4 regions of the Lysinibacillus fusiformis genome follow, and region 2 is predicted to be linked to each of the others. Evidence: riboswitches for the same ligand, from Rfam matches in the RefSeq annotation. Region 2 holds a riboswitch; each other region holds the start of a gene.
The links. Region 2 has a riboswitch for cobalamin ahead of metE (5-methyltetrahydropteroyltriglutamate--homocysteine S-methyltransferase). Riboswitches for the same ligand answer to the same signal wherever they lie in the genome.
Positions count from the first base shown of each region.

Region 1: another riboswitch for cobalamin. It lies ahead of JTI58_RS23935 (energy-coupling factor ABC transporter permease); the one in region 2 lies ahead of metE (5-methyltetrahydropteroyltriglutamate--homocysteine S-methyltransferase).
Region 3: another riboswitch for cobalamin. It lies ahead of JTI58_RS20315 (ABC transporter substrate-binding protein); the one in region 2 lies ahead of metE (5-methyltetrahydropteroyltriglutamate--homocysteine S-methyltransferase).
Region 4: another riboswitch for cobalamin. It lies ahead of JTI58_RS05765 (FecCD family ABC transporter permease); the one in region 2 lies ahead of metE (5-methyltetrahydropteroyltriglutamate--homocysteine S-methyltransferase).

Region 1 covers NZ_CP070490.1:4,830,711-4,836,637, forward strand. The annotation lists gene cobJ (precorrin-3B C(17)-methyltransferase) at 1-425, opposite strand, end outside; gene JTI58_RS23930 ((2Fe-2S) ferredoxin domain-containing protein) at 430-801, opposite strand; cobalamin riboswitch at 947-1,128, opposite strand; cobalamin riboswitch at 1,381-1,565, shown strand; gene JTI58_RS23935 (energy-coupling factor ABC transporter permease) at 1,714-2,460, shown strand; gene JTI58_RS23940 (energy-coupling factor ABC transporter substrate-binding protein) at 2,464-2,736, shown strand; gene cbiQ (cobalt ECF transporter T component CbiQ) at 2,742-3,515, shown strand; gene JTI58_RS23950 (energy-coupling factor ABC transporter ATP-binding protein) at 3,512-4,348, shown strand; gene JTI58_RS23955 (S8 family serine peptidase) at 4,527-5,927, shown strand, end outside.
Region 2 covers NZ_CP070490.1:4,308,123-4,314,049, reverse strand. The annotation lists gene metE (5-methyltetrahydropteroyltriglutamate--homocysteine S-methyltransferase) at 1-2,119, opposite strand, end outside; cobalamin riboswitch at 2,292-2,471, opposite strand; gene JTI58_RS21175 (Lsa family ABC-F type ribosomal protection protein) at 3,035-4,513, shown strand; gene JTI58_RS21170 (hypothetical protein) at 4,549-4,968, opposite strand; gene JTI58_RS21165 (DUF3888 domain-containing protein) at 5,059-5,799, shown strand; gene JTI58_RS21160 (response regulator) at 5,882-5,927, opposite strand, start outside.
Region 3 covers NZ_CP070490.1:4,134,266-4,140,192, reverse strand. The annotation lists gene JTI58_RS20325 (S9 family peptidase) at 1-1,105, opposite strand, end outside; gene JTI58_RS20320 (precorrin-3B methylase) at 1,177-1,854, opposite strand; gene JTI58_RS20315 (ABC transporter substrate-binding protein) at 1,906-2,898, opposite strand; cobalamin riboswitch at 3,065-3,251, opposite strand; gene JTI58_RS20310 (elongation factor G) at 3,410-5,347, shown strand; gene JTI58_RS20305 (hypothetical protein) at 5,792-5,927, opposite strand, start outside.
Region 4 covers NZ_CP070490.1:1,149,277-1,155,203, forward strand. The annotation lists gene JTI58_RS05745 (DMT family transporter) at 1-226, shown strand, start outside; gene JTI58_RS05750 (DMT family transporter) at 226-540, shown strand; gene dapF (diaminopimelate epimerase) at 631-1,488, opposite strand; gene JTI58_RS05760 (heme ABC transporter ATP-binding protein) at 1,544-2,335, opposite strand; gene JTI58_RS05765 (FecCD family ABC transporter permease) at 2,341-3,387, opposite strand; cobalamin riboswitch at 3,533-3,720, opposite strand; gene JTI58_RS05770 (biotin transporter BioY) at 3,875-4,471, shown strand; gene JTI58_RS05775 (YdhK family protein) at 4,587-5,156, shown strand; gene JTI58_RS05780 (response regulator transcription factor) at 5,175-5,894, opposite strand; gene JTI58_RS05785 (HAMP domain-containing sensor histidine kinase) at 5,872-5,927, opposite strand, start outside.

The DNA of each region.
Region 1 (5,927 bases), 520 kb from region 2:
CTTAAACTGATTGTACAAGCATCATGCATAATGGGTGCACCAAGTATGCTCGCACATGAATTAATCGCAGAAATACCAGGAACAATTTCTACTTCAATTCCTGTTGCTTCTGTCCAGCCTAGCTCGATTAACACCTCATACACTAATCCCGCCATGCCATAAACGCCTGCATCACCACTCGAAATCACCGAGACAATGCTCCCTGCCTCTGCTTGGCGAACGGCTTCCTGCGCACGGGACACCTCTTCTGTCATGCCTGTGCTAACAATCGATTTCGCACTAACTAAATCTTGAATCAGCTCTACATAGGTTTTGTAGCCTATAATCATATCACTTTGTTGTAAAGCTTCTACTGCACGTGTCGTAATATGCTTAAAATCTCCAGGTCCAAAGCCTACTACGAAAATTTTTCCTTTTTGCGCCATGTTGTTACCCCTCTTTCACCTTTTCGATCCCTTTAATGGCTGTTGTTTGAGCAGTACGCTGTAATGTACCTTCACGAAGTGTAAAGACATGTTCGTTGTATAAGGATTCATGATGTAAATCTTGTACTAGTGTCCTAGCATGCTCTGTTGATGGCACACGATACCAATTCCCTTGAGGGTAGGCGATTACCACACAGGCATCCTTGCATCGTCCATTACAGCGCGTTCTTGTCGTATGTATTTCTTGATCGAGTGCTTGTCGCTGTATTTCATCTCGAATGGCTAAGGTAATTTCCTCACCATCCTTATTCATGCAACTACTGCCATTGCAAATAAAGAGATGTGTTTTCATCCCCTCTAAATTCCATGTTGTCATCTTCTGTCTCCCCTCATTTGCTTTCTGGAAAAAGAAAAACCTTTACTCTAAACGAAGAGTAAAGGTTTTGTAGAAGCCAAATAAAAACGAATAGCATGAAATAAAGGTACTCGCTTCCGCTTCAACTTCTCCCTCCGAAAAGTTTGCATGCACAATCAAATAAGCAGGTTTCCTGACTTAAGCTTCATTTTACAGTCGCACCTTCCCAAGCTTGCACCAGTGGCTTTGCGATTTCATCAGCTATTACAGTAGCGGGGGCTGTATTGGATTTTCACCAATTTCCCTATTATCTCGAGCTATTCGAGCACTTATTGACGTTTTATATGAAATTTTTATTAGTATTTTAAATAGAAAACTGTCTTAATCATATCTTATTATTTTAAAATTTCAATATTTCTTTAAAAATTTATGACAAATTTATCAATTTTGAAGTGAACTGGGGTATAAAATTTATACAATATCCATCATTAGCACAATGAATATTATCAGAATATTCGCTGTTGACCTTTAATTAAAAAAATTTTATAAAAAGGTATAGCATATTTATGGAAAATCATGTTACACTTTGTCGTGAAATCTCACAATTGAATGTTTTTCGGTGTAAAATGCTTGGCATTTTGCTTAAAAGGGAAGCCGGTTTGAGTCCGGCGCGGTCCCGCCACTGTAATAGGGAGCTTTATAGAATATGTCACTGTCCAACGGATGGGAAGACCTATAAAGTATTGAACTAGAGCCAGGAGACCTGCCGAAAAATAGGTGATCGTTTCAGCCTACGAGGATAGGTGTGCGGCTTAGCAGATGAGAATGTTATTTGCTTTTTTAGCTATGCACTTTTCCACCAACGGAGAAGTGCTTTTTTATTTACGCACGCTACATTCTAAAAATCTATTAATTAGTTAGGAGGAAAGCTTTTTGAAATTTTCATGGTGGAAACTTAGTTATTTTTTATTGGCCTTTTTAATTGTGCCAAAACGTGCCTTTGCGATGCATATCATGGAAGGTTTTTTGCCAATCGAATGGGCGATTTTTTGGTGGGTCATCTCTATTCCTTTTATAGTTCTAGGATTGCGCTCTATTCGCAAAACAATTGATGAAAATCCTGAAACAAAGATGCTTTTAGGGCTTTCAGGAGCCTTTGCTTTTGTGCTATCTGCCTTAAAAATCCCTTCTGTTACAGGTAGCTGCTCTCACCCAACTGGTGTTGGACTTGGGACAGTTCTCTTTGGCCCTCTAGCCATGAGTGTAATTGGAACAATCGTTTTATTATTCCAATCTTTATTATTAGCACATGGAGGAATCACGACTTTAGGGGCGAACGCCTTTTCGATGGCTATTGTAGGTCCTTTTATTGCTTACTTTGTCTTTAAAGGAGCACAAAAAGTAGGTTTGTCATTTTCACTAGCCGTATTTTTCGCAGCTATGCTTGGTGATTTAGGTACATATGTTGTGACTTCTGTACAACTAGCACTAGCCTTCCCTTCAGAAGTTGGAGGCTTTATGGCATCCTTTACAAAGTTTGCAGGTATTTTTGCCTTAACTCAAATTCCTTTAGCGGTGAGTGAAGGGATTTTAACGGTCATTGTGATGAATTTCTTGAAAAAATACAATATTAGCGAATTAAAAACTTTACGTGTTTTCTCAACAAAGGAGGCACATTAACAGATGAAAAAAAATTTATTGCTATTAGCAATTGTTGTGTTGTTAGCCATCATTCCATTGTTCATACAAAAAGGTGCTGAATTTGGTGGTGCTGATGGAGAGGCAGAAGCAGCCATTGGTGAAATCAATGCGGAATATGAACCATGGTTCGAAAGCCTATGGGAGCCACCAAGCGGTGAAATCGAAAGCTTATTATTCGTGCTACAGGCAGCTATTGGAGCTGGCTTTATTGGCTACTTCATCGGCTATATGCGTGGCAAACATAAAGAAGGTTAACCATTATGTTACTCATTGATAAGTATGCCTATCTTAATAAGCTAGCGTCTGTTCATCCGCTAGAAAAAATGATATTTTCACTTGGAATACTTCTCATAACGCTCATCATGAGAGATGAACGACTTTCACTCATTACATTTTTTGTAATGAGTGCTTTTATCATTTTAGGTGCAAAAATTCCGCTTACATACTATGCCAAGTTATTATTGCTACCTGGATTTTTCTTATTCACAAGTCTCGTATCTATTTTACTTTCCATTACACCGTCAACCAATGCACTACCTGCCCATATTTGGTCTTATACATGGACGAATTGGACTGTTTTCATTGGGAACGCAAGTGTGCTATTAGCGCAGCAGCTGTTCTTTGTCGTTCTGGGCAGTATTAGTTGTTTATACTTTTTAATTCTAACCACTTCTGTACAAGGAATATGTTATGTGCTACGACAATGGCGACTCCCCTCTTTATTGGTTGAACTCGTTGAACTAACCTATCGTTTTATTTTTATGTTTTTAGAAAGTATGCAAAATATCCATCTAGCCCAGCAAGCGCGTCTCGGCTACCATTCACCGTTGCAATGGCTACGCTCTGTCTCCATGCTCATTGTGGCATTATTTGTGGAAATGTTTCAACGTAGTCGGGAGCTCAACAATGCCATGCAATCACGTGGTGGCGAGGCCGTCTACTGGCAAGAGGTGGGCTCCTATAGCAAGAAAAATTGGCTAGGTATGGCAGCAATATTACTAGTCCTCATCGTATATGGAGGGTATTTCACATGACAGCATTTTATTTTGAACTCAACCAATTATCATATGCCTATGCAGATGGTACGAAAGCGTTGTCAGATATTACATTAGACATTCCAAAAGGGAAAAAAATCGCCATACTCGGGCATAATGGCGCAGGAAAATCGACTTTGTTTCAGCATCTTAATGGTATTTTGAAACCTACAGCTGGGACGATTTTATTCGAAGGCAACGGACTGGAATATAGTCGAAAAGCTTTAAAAGTTCTACGTCAGCAGGTAGGCATTGTCTTTCAGAATGCAGATCATCAGCTTTTTTCAGGGACCGTCAAGCAAGATATAGCATTTGGACCATTGAACCTCGGCTGGTCTACTGAAAAAATGGAAGAAAAAATAGCATGGGCCGTTGCGCAAACCGAAGTGGAAGATTTGCTCGATAAACCCATTCATTTTCTAAGCGTAGGTCAGAAAAAGCGTGTGGCGATGGCAGGTGTTTTAGCGATGGAGCCCTCTGTCCTTTTATTAGACGAACCAACGGCAGGTCTTGATAATTATTATGCTACACAAGTATTACAATACTTAGCCAAATTAGAAGATGGTGAGAGAACCATTTTACTAGCAACTCATGACATTCCTCTCGCCTATGAATGGGCAGATCTAATGATCGTCATGGAAGCAGGAAAAATTATTTATAACGGCGATCCAATCGCCTTGTTTTATGAAGAAGAATTATTAAAACGCGCACATCTTGAACGGCCATGGATTTTTGAGATGGTCATGGCCTTACAAAAAAAGAAGCTATTGCAGGAAAACATCACAATCCCCCGCTCCAAAAATGAATTACAACAATTAATCGAACAGATCTAAAGCTTTTCATAATGTGAGGTATCCGAAAAACGGACAATGTTTAACTGTCCGTTTTTCGTTATACCCACCAAAAGTTAAAGTAGCGAAGAAAAATTTTCCTCCATTACGAAACTTTTCTAATCTTTATCCGTATTAGTATAGTCAAGATTTAATTTATAACACCAAGGAGAGATAACAATTGAAAAGTTGGTATAAAAAATCAGTCGCTGTTGTAGCATCCGCTGCACTCATGGTTCCTGCTGCTTCTGCATTTGCTGAGGCACCCCAGCATAAAGCAAAGAACGTGCTGGCAAACAGTGCGAAACAAACAGAGAAAAATGAAGAAAAATGGATGAGTAAGGATACAATTGTTATCAAGCATTCAGGTCTTGATAAAAACGTACATAAAAAAATTGGCTCCAAAGTCATCCGCTCTATTCCTTCATTAGGTTATGATGTCGTGCAACTAAATAAAGGCGTATCGATAGAAAAAGCCGTCTCTTACTATTTAAAGCAAAACGGGATATCAAGTGTATCTCCTAGCTACGTCTATCATTCTTTCAATAAAGAAGCTGATCCCAAGAAACAAGAGATGTATCATTTAAACCTACTGCAAATGGATAAGGCACTGGAATTAGCAGGCAACCATGATGTCACAGTTGCTGTCATTGATTCTGGTGTGGATTTTAAACACCCCGATCTAAAGTCACAAGTACTCCCACCCTATAATGCAGCAGCACCTGCTAATACTACTTATTCAGGCGATCACGGAACACATGTGGCAGGTATTATCGCCGCAGCAAAAGATAATGGCGTAGGTGGGCATGGGATTAATCCGAAAGCGAAGTTACTGCCAATTGATGTATTTAACGGCAAAGAAGGTGCTAATGATTTCATCATTGCACAGGGTATTCTATACGCAATTGAGCAAGGCGTTGACGTCATTAATATGAGTCTAGGAGGCTATGGTGAATCTCCACTGATGAAGGAAGCCGTTCAGAAAGCCATTGATAGTGGTATTACGATTGTGGCAGCTGCAGGAAATGAATCGACAGATGAATACTCCTTCCCCGCTTCTTTCGAAGGTGTCATTAGTGTGGGTTCAACGAATGAACGCAACAAACTATCAAGCTACTCCAATTACGGCCCGTCCGTTGATATTGTTGCACCAGGTGAAGACATTTATAGTACCGTTCATGATGCGAAAAAAGGATCATCCTTTGTCAAATTTAGTGGCACATCCATGGCCTCTCCAGTCGTGGCAGGTATCGCTTCTCTTCTTAAATCAAAAGATCCATCTTTAAAACCGCATCAAATAGAAGCGATTCTAGAAATGACAGCACAAGATTTGGGCGAAAAAGGTTATGATCTTACTTATGGTCATGGACTTGTCGATCCTGTAAAAGCATTACAGTTTGATTTAAACAAACTGCCTAAGCATTATGCAGAGACAAAGGAAGATCGTATTCAAAACGCCAAGGTCCTTGCTAAAAATAAGCTAAATACAGAACAGGGTGCTTTTGAACAGCAAGACGAAAAGAAATGGTATAAAGTCGATTTAGAAGAAAATGAATATGCTCAATTGACATTAAAAGGCGCT
Region 2 (5,927 bases):
CCTCACTTGGTACACGTGGGCTATGAATATCATAGACACCTAAACCTATTCCTTTTTTATAAGGTTGCACTTGTAGTGACGTGATGAGTTCCCCATGGCTTCGCGATGTTTCAATGGAAATCACATCTGCATCTAGTGCGCTAATCGGTTCGATGAAATCATTAAATTCGCAGTAACACATATGTGTATGGATTTGTGTTTCATCTTTGACACTAGATGTAGCAAGCTTGAAGGAATTGACAGCCCAATCTAAGTAAGCCCCCCACTCTTCTTTTCGAAGCGGTAAGCCTTCTCTTAGTGCTGGTTCATCCACTTGAATAATCGAAATACCTGCGTTTTCTAGTGCTTCCACCTCTTTGCGAAGTGCTAATGCAATTTGATAAGCGACATCTTGACGGGAAAGATCATCGCGTACAAACGACCAATTTAATATCGTCACAGGCCCTGTCAGCATGCCTTTTACAAATCGCTTTGTTAGGCTTTGAGCATAGGCTGATTCTTTTACGGTAATGGGTGAGGCCCACGCAACATCTCCATAAATGATCGGAGGCTTCACACAGCGTGACCCGTATGAAACGACCCATGCTTTTTCTGTAAAGGCAAAGCCAGTCAGTTTTTCACCAAAATATTCTACCATGTCTGTACGCTCAAATTCACCATGAACGAGTACATCGATATCTAGGTCCTCTTGTATAGTGATCCAGCGCTTAGTTTCCTCTTCTATAAATGCCTCATAGTCTTCATTTGCTAGTTGTTTCTTTCGCCAAGCATTACGATTTCTTTTCACCTCATCAGATTGTGGGAAGCTACCGATTGTAGTCGTTGGGAACAGTGGTAACGCTAAGGCCTGTTGTTGTATATTTTGACGTTGCGTAAAATCACTGTGTCGTTCAAAATCTTGCGTTGTCACAGTTTGAACAGCTTGATGAATCAACTTGTTTTGGCGGATTGGATGATTTTTTAGAGCCTCAATCGCCTTCATACTTTCTGAAAAATTATGTTGTAAGGAACCATCTTTATCTCGTCTAAATTTAGTCAGCCCCGTGATTTCTACGATTTTTTCATCTGCGAAGGCCAAAGCCTGCTTTAAAACAGGGTCAAGTTCATTTTCAAGAGAGGTTGTGATTGGAACATGCTGTAGGTTACTTGATGGTTGAATCCATAGCTCTTCGGCATGACTTAGCTGTTCAATGGCTTGAATCGTTGCGTTGACCTCTGCAAGGTTTGAACGCCAAATATCACGGCCATTTACAACCCCAATTGCCAATACTTTATCCTGCGGGAAACCGAATTGACGCAGTGACTCCATATTCCCTTTATAGCCATGAACAAAGTCTAGGCCAAACCCTTGAACAGGCAGCGTAATCAATGTTTCATAGGCACATAATGCTTCAAAATAAGTTTGTAGCATAATCTTAGCCCCTGGAACGGCAACGGCTGATTGGTCGTAAATTTCTTGCACCAGCTTTATCTCTGCTGGATCAAGAGTTGTAACAAGGGATGGCTCTTCTAGCTGAATCCAAGTGGCACCTGCATCCACTAACTCTTTTAATACCTGCGTATAGAGCGGTAATAAGGCTAATAAGTATTCAACCTGTGTTAATTTGTTGTAGCCTTTTGTTAACTTGCAAAATGTATAGGGACCAATCAATGTCGGCTTCGTGATGATCCCGAATGCTTCTTTCGTCTCTAAAAAGTCAGCTAACACTTTATTTTCTGTTAGTTGTAAGGTTTGTCCCTCATACTCAGGAACAATATAGTGATAATTGGTATTAAACCATTTTGTCATTTCACTCGCTACGGCTGTTTTATTCCCTCTTGCTACACTGTAGTAGGTATGTAAATCGACTTTACCACCTTGCCAGTTAAAGCGTTTTGGTACTAGACCAAACATCAAAGCCGTATCTAACATTCTATCGTAATACGTAAAATCACCAACTGTCACCATTTCGATACCCAATTGTAGCTGCTTGTCGATTCTCGCTAAACGAATCTTCTTTAATCTTTCCTCAAAGTCCTCTTCAGAAAGTTCATTACGCCAAAATAATTCTAATGCTTTTTTCCATTCGCGATCCTCCCCTATATAGGGGTAACCGATGAGTGTGCTTGTATAGGTCATGTTATAATCTCCTTTTTAGAAAAAATAAAAAGCCATTCTCCTATTTGGAAAATGGCTGCATGTTAAAATTATGAATGCTAAAACAATGCGAAAAAGTATCTACTTTTGCATAAACATTATCGCACAGTGCCTATTTGGTCACTTTTCACCACCTATTTCCACGTAGGTATTTGGTGTGTACTAGAAATTGGCAGGTCTCCTGGCTTTTCATCAACACGCCTCACAGCCTTCCCAGTTTCCCCAGTGGCATTTGTGATTTGCTCCGAATTACAGTTGCGGGACAGCGTCGGATTTTCACCGACTTCCCTTTTAAGCCAAACTTTCATTTGGCACCAAGTCTTACACATTATTCAATTATGCTCCTACTATAGCATACATTTCAGAATAGTAGAAATTATTTTTAAACAATTATATAAATTATTTCTATAAATATTCTAGGAATTATTAAATATCTCCGCTAAGATAAGGCTACATTGTATTCCGTTAAAAAATTTGTTACTATAAATAGACAATTATGAGAGGACTGATGAATGGACGATGATGAACTAAACTATATTTTTATTTGAATTGAATGATTTCAAACCAAAATATAGGGTTAGTCTATCCATTTTTAACAATCAGTTTGCATTTTATTTGTCATGATACGAGTGGCAAATCGACTTTATTCAGTGAAAGACTAATCCTTCCAATGCACGATTGGAGGGATTTTTTTCTTGCTCTCATCGTTGAATCTGTACCTTTCATCTACTCGTAAAGGAGAGAGATAATATGAGCGATTCAGATACTATTGTGACGCATGTAATACTCCGTATAAGTCGTTAATATCCATCTACTTATACGGAGCAATGGAGCATAGATGGATAGACCGACTTTGTATGAAAAGGAAAACTATTGCAATACAAAGGAGGAATTATCATGTCCATGATACAAGTACAAAACCTAACTTTTTCTTATCCAAGTAGCTTTGACAATATTTTTGAAGGGGTAAACTTCCAAATCGACACGGATTGGAAACTTGGATTTATCGGGAGAAACGGACGAGGTAAAACAACATTCTTTCAGTTGCTATTAGGCAATTATGAGTATAGCGGAAAAATCATCTCTTCCGTAGACTTTACTTATTTCCCCTATCCCGTTTCGGATCCAAATAAATATACACACGAAATTTTTGAAGAAATTTGCCCTCAGGCAGAGGATTGGGAATGTTTACGTGAAATAGCTTATCTACATGTAGATGCGGAGGTTATGTATCGTCCTTTTAAAACATTATCCAACGGTGAGCAAACAAAGGTGTTGCTTGCGGCGTTATTTTTGACAGAGGGTCAATTTTTATTAATTGATGAACCTACCAATCATCTCGATACGGATGCACGAAAGACGGTCTCAGATTATCTTCGTAGGAAAAAAGGATTTATTTTAATTTCGCATGACAGAAGCTTTTTAGATGGCTGCGTTGACCATATTTTATCGATCAATAGAGCCAATATTGACGTTCAAAGTGGTAATTACTCATCTTGGAAGCTCAATTTTGATCGACAGCAGGAACATGAAGAAGCAACCAATCAACGACTGCAAAAAGATATCGACCGATTAAAACAGTCCTCAAAGCGTTCGGGAGGTTGGTCGAATCAAGTGGAAGCCTCCAAAAACGGGACAACCAATTCAGGTTCGAAGCTGGACAAAGGCTTTGTTGGACATAAAGCAGCCAAGATGATGAAACGAGCAAAGAACCTGGAATCCAGACAACAAAGAGCTATTGAGGAAAAATCAAAACTGCTAAAAAATGTTGAAAAAACCGAGTCATTGAAAGTAGAGCCATTGGCATGTCCATCAAAAGAAATGGTTGTTGTCACGGATGTATCGATTCGGTACGATGACCATATCGTAAATAAGCCCATTAGCTTCCAAGTGGCACAAGGTGATCGCATTGTTATAGATGGCAAAAATGGAAACGGAAAAAGTAGTATTCTAAAACTTATTCTAGGCAAGCCCATCCAACATACAGGCGCCATTAAATTAGCTTCAGGTCTGGTCATTTCCTATGTTCAACAGGATACATCCCATTTGAAGGGGTTATTATCGGAATTTATTGAAGAGCATGGTATTGATGAGACGTTATTTAAATCAATTCTGCGCAAGATGGATTTTGAGCGAATTCAATTTGAGAAAGACATCTCTCATTATTCTGGTGGGCAAAAGAAAAAACTGCTGATTGCTAAAAGCTTGTGTGAGAAAGCTCATTTATATATTTGGGATGAACCATTCAATTTTATTGATATCTATTCACGTATGCAGATTGAAGAGCTTATTCAAAGCGCTCATCTCACAATGGTGATAGTTGAGCATGACCAGGCATTTCAACAAGCCGTGGCAACGAAAACGATAGCTATGTAGTGAAGAGAAGAATCCAATTTATGGATTCTTCTTTTTTAATGATATTGGAACCAAGGGACCCATTTATTATTTGTTTCTTTCACAATATATAGCTCCCCAAGAGATGCACTTTGCGCTGGGAGTAATCTTGGAAACCTTAGTCGAACAAACCAGGAGTGATTCGCCACATTTTCTCCACAGAAGTTCATCGCCATTTTATAGTAATTCTCCTCCATGCCAGCTAATAATGGCATAGGTTTTATCACCTCAATTTGCCACTCCTGATACTCAGGGCTTGAGCCATATACTTTTGGAATGATGTCAGCCAATGATTGAATAAGCTCATCTTTGTCTTTCTCCGTGGTTTTCATCAATACATCTGGATTTGGACATACTAAGCCTTCAGGTTCTGACGCCAAAGATACTGTTGGAAATAACAAAAGCATACATATAAAGGGCATCATTATTTTTCGCAACGTATCCCCTCCCTTTCTTAAAAATGCTCAATAATTTACTGTGATTGGCGCATCCTATAAAGTATTATCCTACAGAAAGGCTCCTATTCCATGAAAAAAATCACTTATGTTTTAATGGCTATCGTAACTATTTTGATGCTGCCCAGTAAGATGTATGCACAAAGTGAACAAACTGATGAGAAACTGATTGCTGACACATTGATCACAATCCTTAATCCATATATAGAAAAGGAAATTGATCATTACTACGGCTATCCTAAGCAGTATGGCTTATATGATGTGAAAATTTTAAAAATTGTCAGAGAAAGTCAATTTGGCTTTAAAGTTAACGTTGAAGTCACCACCTTTGAACATGCACATTCCCCACCCAATAGTAAGGAAATCATTACGTTTGAAGTCAGTCCAACGGGTGTCAGCACACTTCGCTATAAACATGAGGCGGATGATGTAGAAAAAGCAATAGATGCATTCTATCGCGCAACACTTTCAGATATACAGCAAAGCTTTAATCTGGACTTGTCATCGTATATTTCCTATAGATACGATCAATTGCAATACCAAGCTGAAATCAATAATGACATGAAACCCCTTGCTGCAATTGCAGAGGAAATAGCCACCAATATTTTATTTCCTGAGCGAAAGATACCCTACAAAAATGTCATAGACCCTGTCACCTTTATCAAAGGTAATACAGGCTATATGCTTTTTAAAAGGGCGGATGGAACAAATGTAAAATATCAACTGCAAAAGAAAGAAGGCACATGGATCGTAACAGATAAAGCAAGTAAGCCAGGTAAGAAGATGGAGGATTTGTTGCCTTGGTATATGTAAAGGATTGGGAATTTAATTTTTCCCAATCCTTTTCGCTTGCCTCTTTTATTTCAAATTGTTTGTATAACGGATCTTTCATCCATTATAGATTGAGTAAGTATTCGTTATATGTTCTATTAATCTTTTCT
Region 3 (5,927 bases), 170 kb from region 2:
TCGCTACAATAGCCTGATCGTTTTGCGGATCAAGTGAAAAGCCATAGACATATTGATCATCATGAATAGCTGGGTAAATTTCGCCATCTACATTTCCGAAATAAATCGCCGCATTGCCGTGATCTGTGACTTGGAAGTAGAAGCTATGATTATCATTCATCCATTGCACGCGTGGTGACGCTACACCTTGCAGGAAATCACCGATGACAAAATCACCAACAGGCGCATCGAATTCACTTGTTACACAGTTTAGCAGTTTTTGCTCCATGTCATATATCCATAGCTTCGCTTGTGTGGCATTTTCAAATTCACGTTCTCCACCTACAAAAGAAAGGAATCGGCTATTCGGAGACCAAGCCGTTTGGTAATATGCACCACAGCCTTCTGTTAGCTTGCGGCTCTGTTTAGTTTCTAAATCCAATAAATAGATATCCACATTAAATGAGAAATCCAAATCCTCCGCTTTATCGGCTAAGTACGTAAGGTATTTGCCATCTGGCGACCATGTACCCAGATGGAAGTACTCTTTTCCCTCCGTCACTTGCTCTAGCTCTCCTGATTCCACATTGACAAGGGCAATATGAACAAACTGCTCCATATCAATAAATCCACCAGCATCCGATTTGTGCTTCATTTTCTCGATTTCTAGTGGCTTGAGTTCTTTGTCCTTTTTCTTCTCATCCTCCGCTTTATCTTGGATGGTTTCATCTTTCCCTAGGACAACTGAAAAAGCAATTTTCTTGCCACATGGGGACCAGACAGGTGATGTTGCCCCATTTTTACAATGTGTCAGCTGTTTTGCCTCACCACCTGCTTTCGATAGCACATAAATTTGCGATTTACCTGTTCTCGTTGACAAAAACGCAATTTGGCTGCCATCTGGTGACCAAACAGGGGAACTTGTTCTATCCTCACCAAATGTCCATTGCTGTGGCGTTTTGTCCTTCAAGTTTATGTAAAATAAATTCGAGATATAGTCGTTTTTCTTCTCGTCCATACGAGTCTCTACATAAACTACCTCAGTTCCATCGGGTGATAGCTGTGGATCTGCTACTGATTTTAAGTGATAAAGATCTTCTGGTTGAATCCCTTGTTTCGATGTCATGTTCTTGCTCCTTTGTATTGTAATTTTCTGTGCCTTACTACAATACTTCGACACCCTAAGTAATATTCCTGCTATTTAATAGAATTTTTTACTAGTTCCCAATATTCTGCGGACTTTGTTCTGCGATAAAATTTATAAAAGGGTTCATTCGGGCGAGCATGCTCTTTATAAAGGCCTATCATGTACAGTAAAAAATCTTCAATGTGCTCGACACCTACCCTTTTAGCGAATAATGTGCCAGCCTGTGCCTTTGCCCCCATCGGCACAGCACCTAAATAGACATCAAAGCTTTCCTGCTGATACACGAGCCCAATATCATCATAGACTGCATTGTAGCAGGCAGATGCACAGCCATTGATATTGACACGTACTCTTGCAGGTACCGTTATCCCCGCTATGGCGTGATAGAGCTGTTCGGTTATCGGAGCTGCCTCCATTTTCTCACCATCACAAAAATCGCAAGCCTTCATGGCAATAATGGAGCCAGAGGGCGCAACATAAAGACCCGCTTCCTGTAAGGCTTGCACAGCTTCTGTCGCATCGCTCGTTGGAATGGATACGAGAATACTATAGGAGGCGGAATACTTAATCGCCCCCTTTTCGCCAGCAATTTCGGCTATTTTTTGAAATTGCGCTGGCGTATAATGCTTATTGATAATGCCAGGGCTAACTGCTAGACGGGTAAATTCACCATCACGGTTTAGTGTTTCAAATGTTTGATCTGGTACGTTTTTTTGAAATGCGTTCATTGATATCGCTCCTTATGAAAAAGGAGCTAGCAAAGCGCTAGCTCGAATGGTTTAAAAGTTTTCAGGATAGAAGCCCTTCGCTAAAATTTCAATGGCCTCTGCCGCACGAACCCCTTCAGACGCTGCTGAAAGTGGCAGGATGACAAAGTGCTCATTCTTGACAGCTTCCATCTCCTTTAATGCTGGATCATTTTTTAAGAATTGGATCTTTTGTTCTGCCGTTGTTTCACCGTAATCAATCACGACAACAACCTCTGGATTACGATCTACTGCATCTTCCTTCGACACAGTTGTCCAGCCTGATTCCACATCACCAAAGATATTTTGACCACCCGCGATTGTCACTAGCTCATTCATAAAGTTTTGACCAGCTGTAAATACATCCTTTTCACCGCTATCAAACACAAGAACACGTAATTTTTCGCTATCTTTTGGTAATTTAGCTTGTACTGCCTCTACATCTTTTGTCATTTGCTCAATTAAAGCTTCGCCACGATCCTCGATACGGAAAATCTTCGCGATATTGCGAATATCAGTGAAAATATCTTCTAATGTTGGTTTTGTCATGTTAGAAGCCGTATGTAAATACGTATGAATGCCTAATTCTTCAAGCTCCTCTGGTGTGCCAACGCCCTTTTCACCAAAACCACTTTTCCAGCCTGCATATAGGAAATCCGCCTCGGCATCAATCACTTGCTCCTTCGTAGGGTATTGATCTGAAAGCACAGGGACTTTATCGTATGCCTCTTGGAGTGGCTCATAGATTTTATCATCTAAGTAAGCCGTCCCAACCATAGAATCCTCTAAGCCAAGCGCCAGCATGATTTCTGTCACATGCTGATTTAAGCTAATCGCTTTCGTAGGTGCTTCCTTATATGTTTGGGTTGTGTCATTATTTTCAATGGTTACTTCTGTTGCTGCCTCAGATGGCTCAACCTTTTCACCTTGTGCTGCTGATTCAGTTTTGTCCTTTGCATTACAAGCCCCTAAAATAGCGACCAAGGCAATGATCATCATCAGCCATATACTTTTCCATTTCTTCATGTCCTTTTCTCCTTTGTTGTTAAAATATAGAAAGAAATCAGAGACTTCTTTGCTACCAAGGTGGTTGGAAGGGCATAAAAAAACCCTCTTGTCGCCAAGAGAGTAGCATAGTGAAATAACGGTATCATCATTACCTTTATCACTATCCCCATCCTCGTGGTTCTTAGTCAAAAAACACATACTGGCAGGTATCCTGGCTTAGGTTCATCATCTATACGCCTTCCCATAGCTTTACTACAGTGGCATGCTGTATAGACTCCCCATTTACAGTTGCGGGACAGCATCGGAATTGCACCGATTTCCCTTTTAAGCAAATGACAAATGCCATTTGCACCAATACGTTCTATTATGGTCAATACTATTGATAGACTAGCGTAGTATGACGCTAATTATGCAATCATCACTATATTAGCACTATTTCGACAAAAATACGAACTATTTTACAAGAATTATATATGCGAGTATTCTGTTACAATGAAAAGATAGCAATCTATAGAAACGAGGATTTCTTATGTACAAAACAATCGGTGTACTTGCGCATGTGGATGCAGGGAAAACGACCTTCTCTGAGCAAGTGCTTTTTCATACAAATAGTATTCAAGCCCGTGGTCGAGTCGATCATCAGGATACCTTTCTCGATAATCATGAGCTAGAGCGCAGGCGTGGGATTACGATCTTTGCCGAGCAAGGTCGCATGAGCATTGGCGATGATACATACACATTGATTGATACACCTGGGCATGTCGATTTCTCCCCTGAGATGGAGCGTGCCATTCGTGTGATGGATTATGCCATTATTATCATTAGCGCTGTCGAAGGGATACAAGGCCATACAGAAACGGTGTGGCAGCTTTTACGTAAATACCATGTCCCAACCTTCTTCTTTATCAATAAAACGGATCGTGAAGGAGCAAATGTAGGAGCTGTCATGAGCCAGCTTCGTAAAGATTGCTCTCAGCATGTGTTGTTCGTCGATGAACCGCTGCGAGCAGATTATGTGTCAAATAGCATCATGGAATGGCTGGCGGAGCGTGATGAAAAATTTTTGGATGCCTTTCTGAATGAGTCATTAGAGCATGAACCATGTCTTGCTCAGCTACAGGCCATGATTAAAAATGAGTGTGCCTTCCCCTGCTTTACAGGCTCTGCCTTAAAGGATGAGGGCATTCAGGAATTTCTTGACCAGCTTCCCCTGTTAACGGCTACCCAATTTGACCAGAATGTCCCGTTTGAGGGAGAGGTTTTTAAAATTCGTCATGATGGGCATCAGCGTTTAACCTTTATGAAGGCTGTCAAGGGCTCCTTACATGTGCGGGATGAATTTTCATTTGGTGAAGTGACAGAAAAAGTGACAGAAATTCGCCTTTATAATGGCAGTCGCTTTGAGTCCGTTCAACAGGTTGAAGCAGGAGAGATTTTCGCTGTGAAAGGGCTGAGTCAGGCAAACATTGGAGATCGAATCGGTACAACGACGCTAACACAGCCCTATGAGCTTGTCCCAACGCTACAGGCAAAGGTTCAATATGCGGGCGATCAGCATATCAAGGAAGTGCTACAGATTTTCCGTTTACTTGAAGCAGAAGAGCCTTCTTTACGTGTCGTTTGGCAGGAAAAGTTCCAGGAAATCCATGTCCATATTATGGGTGTCATTCAATTGGAGGTCCTGACAGAGGTATTAATGAGACGTTTTTCATTAGCCGTCTCCTTTGGCGAGCCGCAAATTTTATATATGGAGACCATTGCGACGAAGGTGACAGGCTATGGCCATTTCGAGCCACTCAAGCATTATGCGGAAGTTCATTTATTAATGGAGCCAAATCCACGTGGAACCGGCAATACCTTCAGCAATGCCTGTCATGCAGATCATTTATCCGTAGGCAATCAGCGCCTTGTTGAAAAGCACCTGTTTGAGCGCGATCATCATGGCTTACTTACAGGCTTCCCTTTAACAGATGTTCATTTTACGCTTCTAACAGGTCGCGGGCATAATGAACATACATCGGGCGGCGATTTCCGAGAAGCTAGTTTCCGTGCGCTGCGCCAGGGACTAGAGCAAGCCCAAAATGTTCTACTTGAACCCTATTATCGTTTTAAAATGAAGGCTTCAAACGACTTTATCGGCCGCATGATGACTGACGTTCAGCAAGCAGCAGGCACATTTGATGACCCGATATTATCCGAAACAGATGTGGTGCTAACAGGTCGCGCGCCCGTTGCCACTTTAATGAGCTACAGCACAACCTTTGCTGCCTATACAAATGGGAAAGGTGCACTCACACTCCAATTTGATGGCTATGATATATGCCATAATACAGAGGAAGTAATTGCACAGATTGGCTACGATAAAAATGCCGACCCTGAATATAGTTCCTCCAGTATTTTTTGTGCAAAGGGCAAAGGATATACGGTTCCGTGGCATGAAGCACAGGCAGCCATGCATTGTTTATAGGGCAGGAGTCGGCCTACTCGCTCGGGAGTGTTTTGCTTGCTTTCGCGGGTATTCTTCGCTCAAGCGCGGGTATTTCTCTTGCTTTCGCGGGTATTCGTCGCCCAAGCGCGGGTATTTCTCCTGCTTTCGCGGGTATTCTTCGCTCAAGCGCGAGTATTTCTCCTGCTTCCGCGGGTATTCATCGCTCTAGCGCGAGTATTTCTCTTGCTTCCGCGGGTACTCATAGCTCTAGCGCGGGTATTTCTCCTGCTTTCGCGGGTATTCGTCGCCCAAGCGCGGGTATTTCTCCTGCTTCCGCGGGTATTCATTGCTCTAGCGCGAGTATTTCACTTGCTTCCGCGGGTACTCATAGCTCAAGCGCGGGTATTTCTTGCTTGAACGTGAATATATTTCGATCCTGCATTTAAATGAAAGCAAGCCCTCCATAAAGCGGAGGGCTTGTTCTTATAGTGCACCGACGGCTTTCTTTGTTGGTTTGTCCATCAAATAAGCGGGTTCTACTATCACGTAGTCATGCTTGTTCGTAAAATCAATCAGTACCTTGCCTGGGTGACTTTTTAAAATTTGTAGATGATCAATT
Region 4 (5,927 bases), 1.9 Mb from region 2:
CTTCTTATCGAAGGCTTGTGAGAGCTTACCTACTGGAACAGTCTATGCTATTTTCGCCGGAGCAGGTGCAATCGGTACTACATTAATGGATATTTTCATTTTCGAAGGAGAGTTTAATGCCATTAAAGGACTGTTTATGTTTATTTTAATATTAGGTGTGATCGGTCTAAAATTAGCGGATAATTCTTCTAAAGTGCAGGTGCAAACGAAAGGAGAGAATGTATAATGGGTTGGGTACTTATTATCTTAGCTGCATTGTCTGAAATTATAGGTGTGATTGGCTTACGCTTCTATAGTCAGCAGAAAACATTACAAAACTTAATTTTATATATTGGTGGTTTTGGTGTGTCCTTTGCCCTTTTATATGCATCCTTCAACTATTTGCAGTTAAGTATTGCCTATGTTGTTTGGGTAGGAATTGGTACTGTTGGAGCTGTACTCGTAAATATCATTTTCTTTGGTGAATCTAAAAATCTATCACGTATTATCAGTATCATAGCAATTACCATAGGTGTAGCAGGCTTAAAAGCAGTATCTTAATGGCTCTACAATACAGGACGCCACTCTTAAATCGGAGGCTTCCTGTATTCATTTTATTTAATATGGTATGGCGAAGAAGTATTGACGTAATTAAGATAAAAATTCGTAGATTCCATCCGCAATAAACTCTGCTGGACCACGCATCCAGATATGGTCATTTTCGGCCCATCGTATGACTAAGTCACCGCCACTAAGTTGGACTACTATCTCTTCTTCCTTCTGACAAAAACCATTTAATATAGCAGCCACTACCGCTGCACAAGCACCTGTCCCACATGCCTCTGTTATACCTGAACCTCGCTCCCAAACTCGGCATTTTAATGCTTTCGCATGAACGACCTCTACGAATTCAACATTGCTATGATGAGGAAATCTCACATCATTTGCTATAATCCCCCCTAATGTTTTTAGTGGTGCCTGTTCTATAGCATTCACAAAAATGACGGCATTTGGATTCCCCAAAAACAACGCTGTTACCAAAAGAGAATGTTGGGGTAACAAAAATACCTCATTAATGACATGTTCATTTGGGTTTCCTAGCATCGGAATGTCTTTGCGCAATAAGAGAGGTTTGCCCATATCGACAATCACTTCTATCACACTATTGTTTTGAACCACTACCTGTGCCAGCATAATTCCGGATTTCGTTTCAATCGTAATTAGCTCTTTTCGCATAATATGACGGTCAAAGATATACTTAGCAACACAGCGAAGACCATTACCGCAATTTGTCCCCTCAGAGCCATCTTTATTAAAAATACGCATACAACAGTCAGCAATTTTGGATGGTTGGATAATAATTAATCCATCTGAGCCAATACCTGTATGAACATTGGCCATTTTCTGAGCCAATTCAAAAAAGATATCTTCCTTGTAATCATATTGAAAAAGATCAAGATAGATATAGCTGTTGCCAATACCATGCATTTTCGTAAAGGCTATTTGCATACAGTCACTCCCTATAAAGGATGTTATGTGTATTTAAATAGAAGATCTTGCTTTCCTAAACTTGGCTGACCTTCTTCGCAAATTGGTCAGGGACATATGTGAGATAAGGCTTACCTGTCAGTGAATGTGTTTGAATATCGGCAAAAACACCAAATACATCTTGCAACAACGCTGGCGTCAGCACTTCCTCTGGTGTACCATGACAAACGATCCGCCCTTGCTGTAAAACGTAAATTTGATCGCAGTACATAGCAGCGATATTCAAGTCATGCAAAGCTGCCACTACGGTTAAGTGTAAGGTCTGAATTAAATCCATGAGTTGAAGTTGATGTTGAATATCTAAATGATTCGTCGGCTCATCTAATATTAGTACCTGTGCTTGTTGAGCGAGTGCTCGTGCAACCATTACGCGCTTTTTCTCGCCTCCTGAAAGAGAGCTAAAGCTTCGTTTCTCTAAATGAGATATACCCGTTTGTCTAAGAGCATCTTTAACAATTTGGAAATCTTGCTCTTGATCAAGCTCTAATAGCTTTTTATGTGGCGTTCTCCCCATACTGACTAAATCATGCACAGTGAAATCAAATAAAACGGGTGTTTCTTGGCTAACAACGGCCAAATTTTTCGCAATTGCTTTACTTGTTTGCTTTAAAATATCCTGCTCATTTAATAATACCGTACCGCTTTCAGGTTTTAGGAGACGATACATATTTTTTAACAATGTTGATTTTCCGCTTCCATTAGGGCCAATTAATCCAACAAATTGCTTTTCTTTTATTTGAATACTTACATCATGTAGTATACGCTGATCGTAAATGGAGAATGATACTTGTTTCGCTTCTAATGTCATGGAAATTAATCTCCTTCACCGAAAGAATAGTTGTTACGACGGAGTAGCCAAATGAAAAATGGTCCTCCACAAAAAGCTGTAATAATACCAATTGGCATTTCCTGAGGAGCGATGATGATTCGAGCAAAGGCATCTGCCCATACTAAGAATATTCCACCTATTAAAGCACTAATAGGTATTACATATTTATAGTTTGAGCCCACAATTAATCGCACAATATGGGGAATAATTAATCCCACAAATCCAATAGAACCACTAACTGCGACAAGCACACCTGTTAACAGAGAAACGAGTAATATTAGCTGGATACGAAATTGTTGAAGATTCACGCCTAATGTCACTGCCGCCTCTTCCCCCAGTAATAATAAATTTAAATTGCGATAGTGTAGCCACAGTAGCCCAAATACAACGAAGAATACGAAAGCTGGAATCACAATATTATTCCATTTAGCTCCAGCTAAACTACCTAGCATCCAAAACATAACAGCCTTTAAAGCCCCTTCTTGCTTTGACATCATTAAAATAAAGTTAGAGATAGCCGTTAAGATAAAGGACACAGCCATACCTGCCAATAGCAAGCGGAAAATAGAGACACGTCCACCAACACGTGATAAGAAAAAAACAAGTGCAATGGCAAGTAATGATCCAAGAAATGCGGATACTGACAGAGCGTAAATCCCTAAAAATGAAAAGGCTCCTAAAATAATTACAGAAGTAGCTCCGACAGCTGCCCCTGAAGAAATCCCTAGAATATACGGATCAGCAATAGAATTTCGTACAAGCGCCTGAATCGCTGCCCCCGCAATGGCTAACCCCGCTCCAACAATAGCAGCTAGCAAAACACGAGGTGCTCTTATTTGCCAAATGATGATTTCCTGTGAGCGACTCCAATCTTGTTCGATAGCATTTTGTATAAAAGGAATTTTAGAAAGAATAACTTTCCATACATATAATGGTGTAACTGAAACAGAGCCAACCATTACAGCAAATGTCATTGAAACAATTAATACCATGAAAAGTACGAAGGAAAATAACATAAATTTTTTATTCATCTGTTTTAAACTCCTACTGAATATTGATGAATGAAGCAATAAAAAAAGGTATTCCATGCGAAAATACACATAGAAATACCCTAGATTAAACAAAGTCAGAAAATATCCAGCTATTGTCCGTAATTGCTTGCATCCTCGTGGGCATTACAGGTATTACTAACTGGCAGGTCTCCTGGCTTCGATTCAACATCCTATAATTGCCTTCCCATTCTTACACAGTGGCAAATAATATTATAGGATTCCTCGTTACAGTTGCGGGACAGCATCGGACTTCCACCGACTTCCCTTTTAAGTGACATTCAAAAATATCACACCAATAGTATTTGAAGTTATAAAATTGTGACGATTCTATCATACATTTTTATAGATAGTTAGTCTACATGGAAATGCATCTAACATTTGAGTTAACTAATTTTAATAATTAGGTTGACACAAATGCTTTCGTTTTTTACACTAGCTGTAATAACTTTTAAAACGAGGTGAAATCATGGCAACTGTTACACAACATAGTCATCATAAATTAAGAACTGTCGACATTACCTATATTGGATTATTTTCAACGCTAATGATGGTGGGTGCTAATATCACTTCCTTTGCACCCTTTATGGTAGTTGGTGGTGTACCCATTACGCTTCAAACCTTTTTTGCGATTTTAGCAGGGCTTATTCTTGGTAGTAGAAAAGGTGCGCTCGCCTGTACAATTTATATGTGTGTGGGATTGGCAGGAGCACCTGTCTTTGCTCGCTTTGGTGGTGGAATTGGTCAAATTTTAAGTCCTACCTTTGGGTTTATTATTACATTTATTTTAGCGGCATTTGTTGCAGGATGGATCGTGGAACGAAGCGGGACAAAGAAAAGCTTTATCGTAGCTGCTTTGGTAGCAACGGCTATAAATTATTTGATAGGAACAAATTGGATGTTTTTTGCATACAAGCTTTGGGCAAGTGCGCCAGAGAATTTTTCTTATAAGCTAGCTTGGCTTTGGATGATACCTCCACTACCAAAAGATATTATTTTAGCCATTTTTGCTGGTATCTTCGCGTATAGATTACAAAAAACATTGAGAATCATGCCCATTCAATAACATATCGCTTCACTTCTTTCGTGTCAGACTAGAGGAAAATTTATTCATAGGTCATGTCCATCATTTCTGCACATTTATTTGCTACAGTAAGGGCAAATAGTGAGGAGGATATCACATGACATTCAATAGAAGATGGTCAATCGGACTATTATCAGTAGTCGCTCTAATTAGTTTATCGGCTTGTACAGAGGATCAAACAAAGCCTGCATCCACTTCTGTGGATACTTCTGAAGAAATCGATCATTCTACGATGAACCATTCAAGTTCTGGCGAAATACCGGCAACCTTAAAAAAAGCTGAAAACCCGAAATTTCCTGTGGGGAGTACAGCTATTATTACAGATGGACATATGGACGGTATGAAAGGAGCCGTAGCAACAATAGTAGGTGCCTATAATACGACTGCCTATGTTATTTCCTATGAGCCCACATCTGGTGGAAAGCGTATAGAAAAGCATAAGTGGGTGATTCATGAAGAATTGATTGACCCACAAGAAGCACCACTGGCTCCTGGAACAGAAGTAAAAACGGATGCAGCACATATGGAAGGTATGGAAAATGCGACTGTCCGTATTGATGAGGCTGTGCAAACAACTGTATATATGGTTGATTATACTTCCACTACAAGTGGTGAAGCTGTAAAAAATCATAAATGGGTAACAGAAGAAGAGCTTAGCCCAAAATAATAGAAATAACCTCTACCTTCAACTCTGGTAGAGGTTATTTTTAGCTCGCTCCATTGGCTTTCTATTTGCAGACTTATGCCATTTATAGCCGATGCCCCAAACAGTTTGCAAGTAATCATCTGCAGGGAAACCACTTTTTCTTAATTTTTCTCTTAAATTACGCACATGTGAATCAATGGTACGATCTTCAATCGTCACATTATATCCCCAAACTGTATGGATAAGGTGTTCTCTAGAAAATGCTCTATTTTGATGATCTAAAAATAGGGCAAGCATGGCAAATTCCTTTGGTGTTAATGGAATTGCCTTATGTTGAAAATATACTTCAAAGGACTCTCTATCTAAACAAAGCCCTTCAAAGTTAATTACTTTTTCTTCTGATTTCGATCTTCTTAATACAGCATGTATTCGTGCTAACAACTCTTCCTCATCAAAAGGCTTTAATATGTAGTCATCAGCACCAAGGTTTAAGCCTTTTACAATATCAGCGTGTTCTCCTTTTGCAGTAAGCATAATGATCGGGACATCCCAAAATTTCCTAATTTCCTGACAAACCTGCCATCCATCCATCTCTGGCATCATAATATCCAAAAGAACTAAATCCACATGCTCTTCTTCTAAAAAATCCAATGCCTCTTGAATGGAAGACATGGCTCTACAAAGAAATAGTGGTTCTAAATAAAGGGTTAATAAATCTAACATTCTTGGCTCATCATCAATGCATAAAATTGTTTTCATTCATTTCTACCCCTTTAAATGATAATTCAAAAG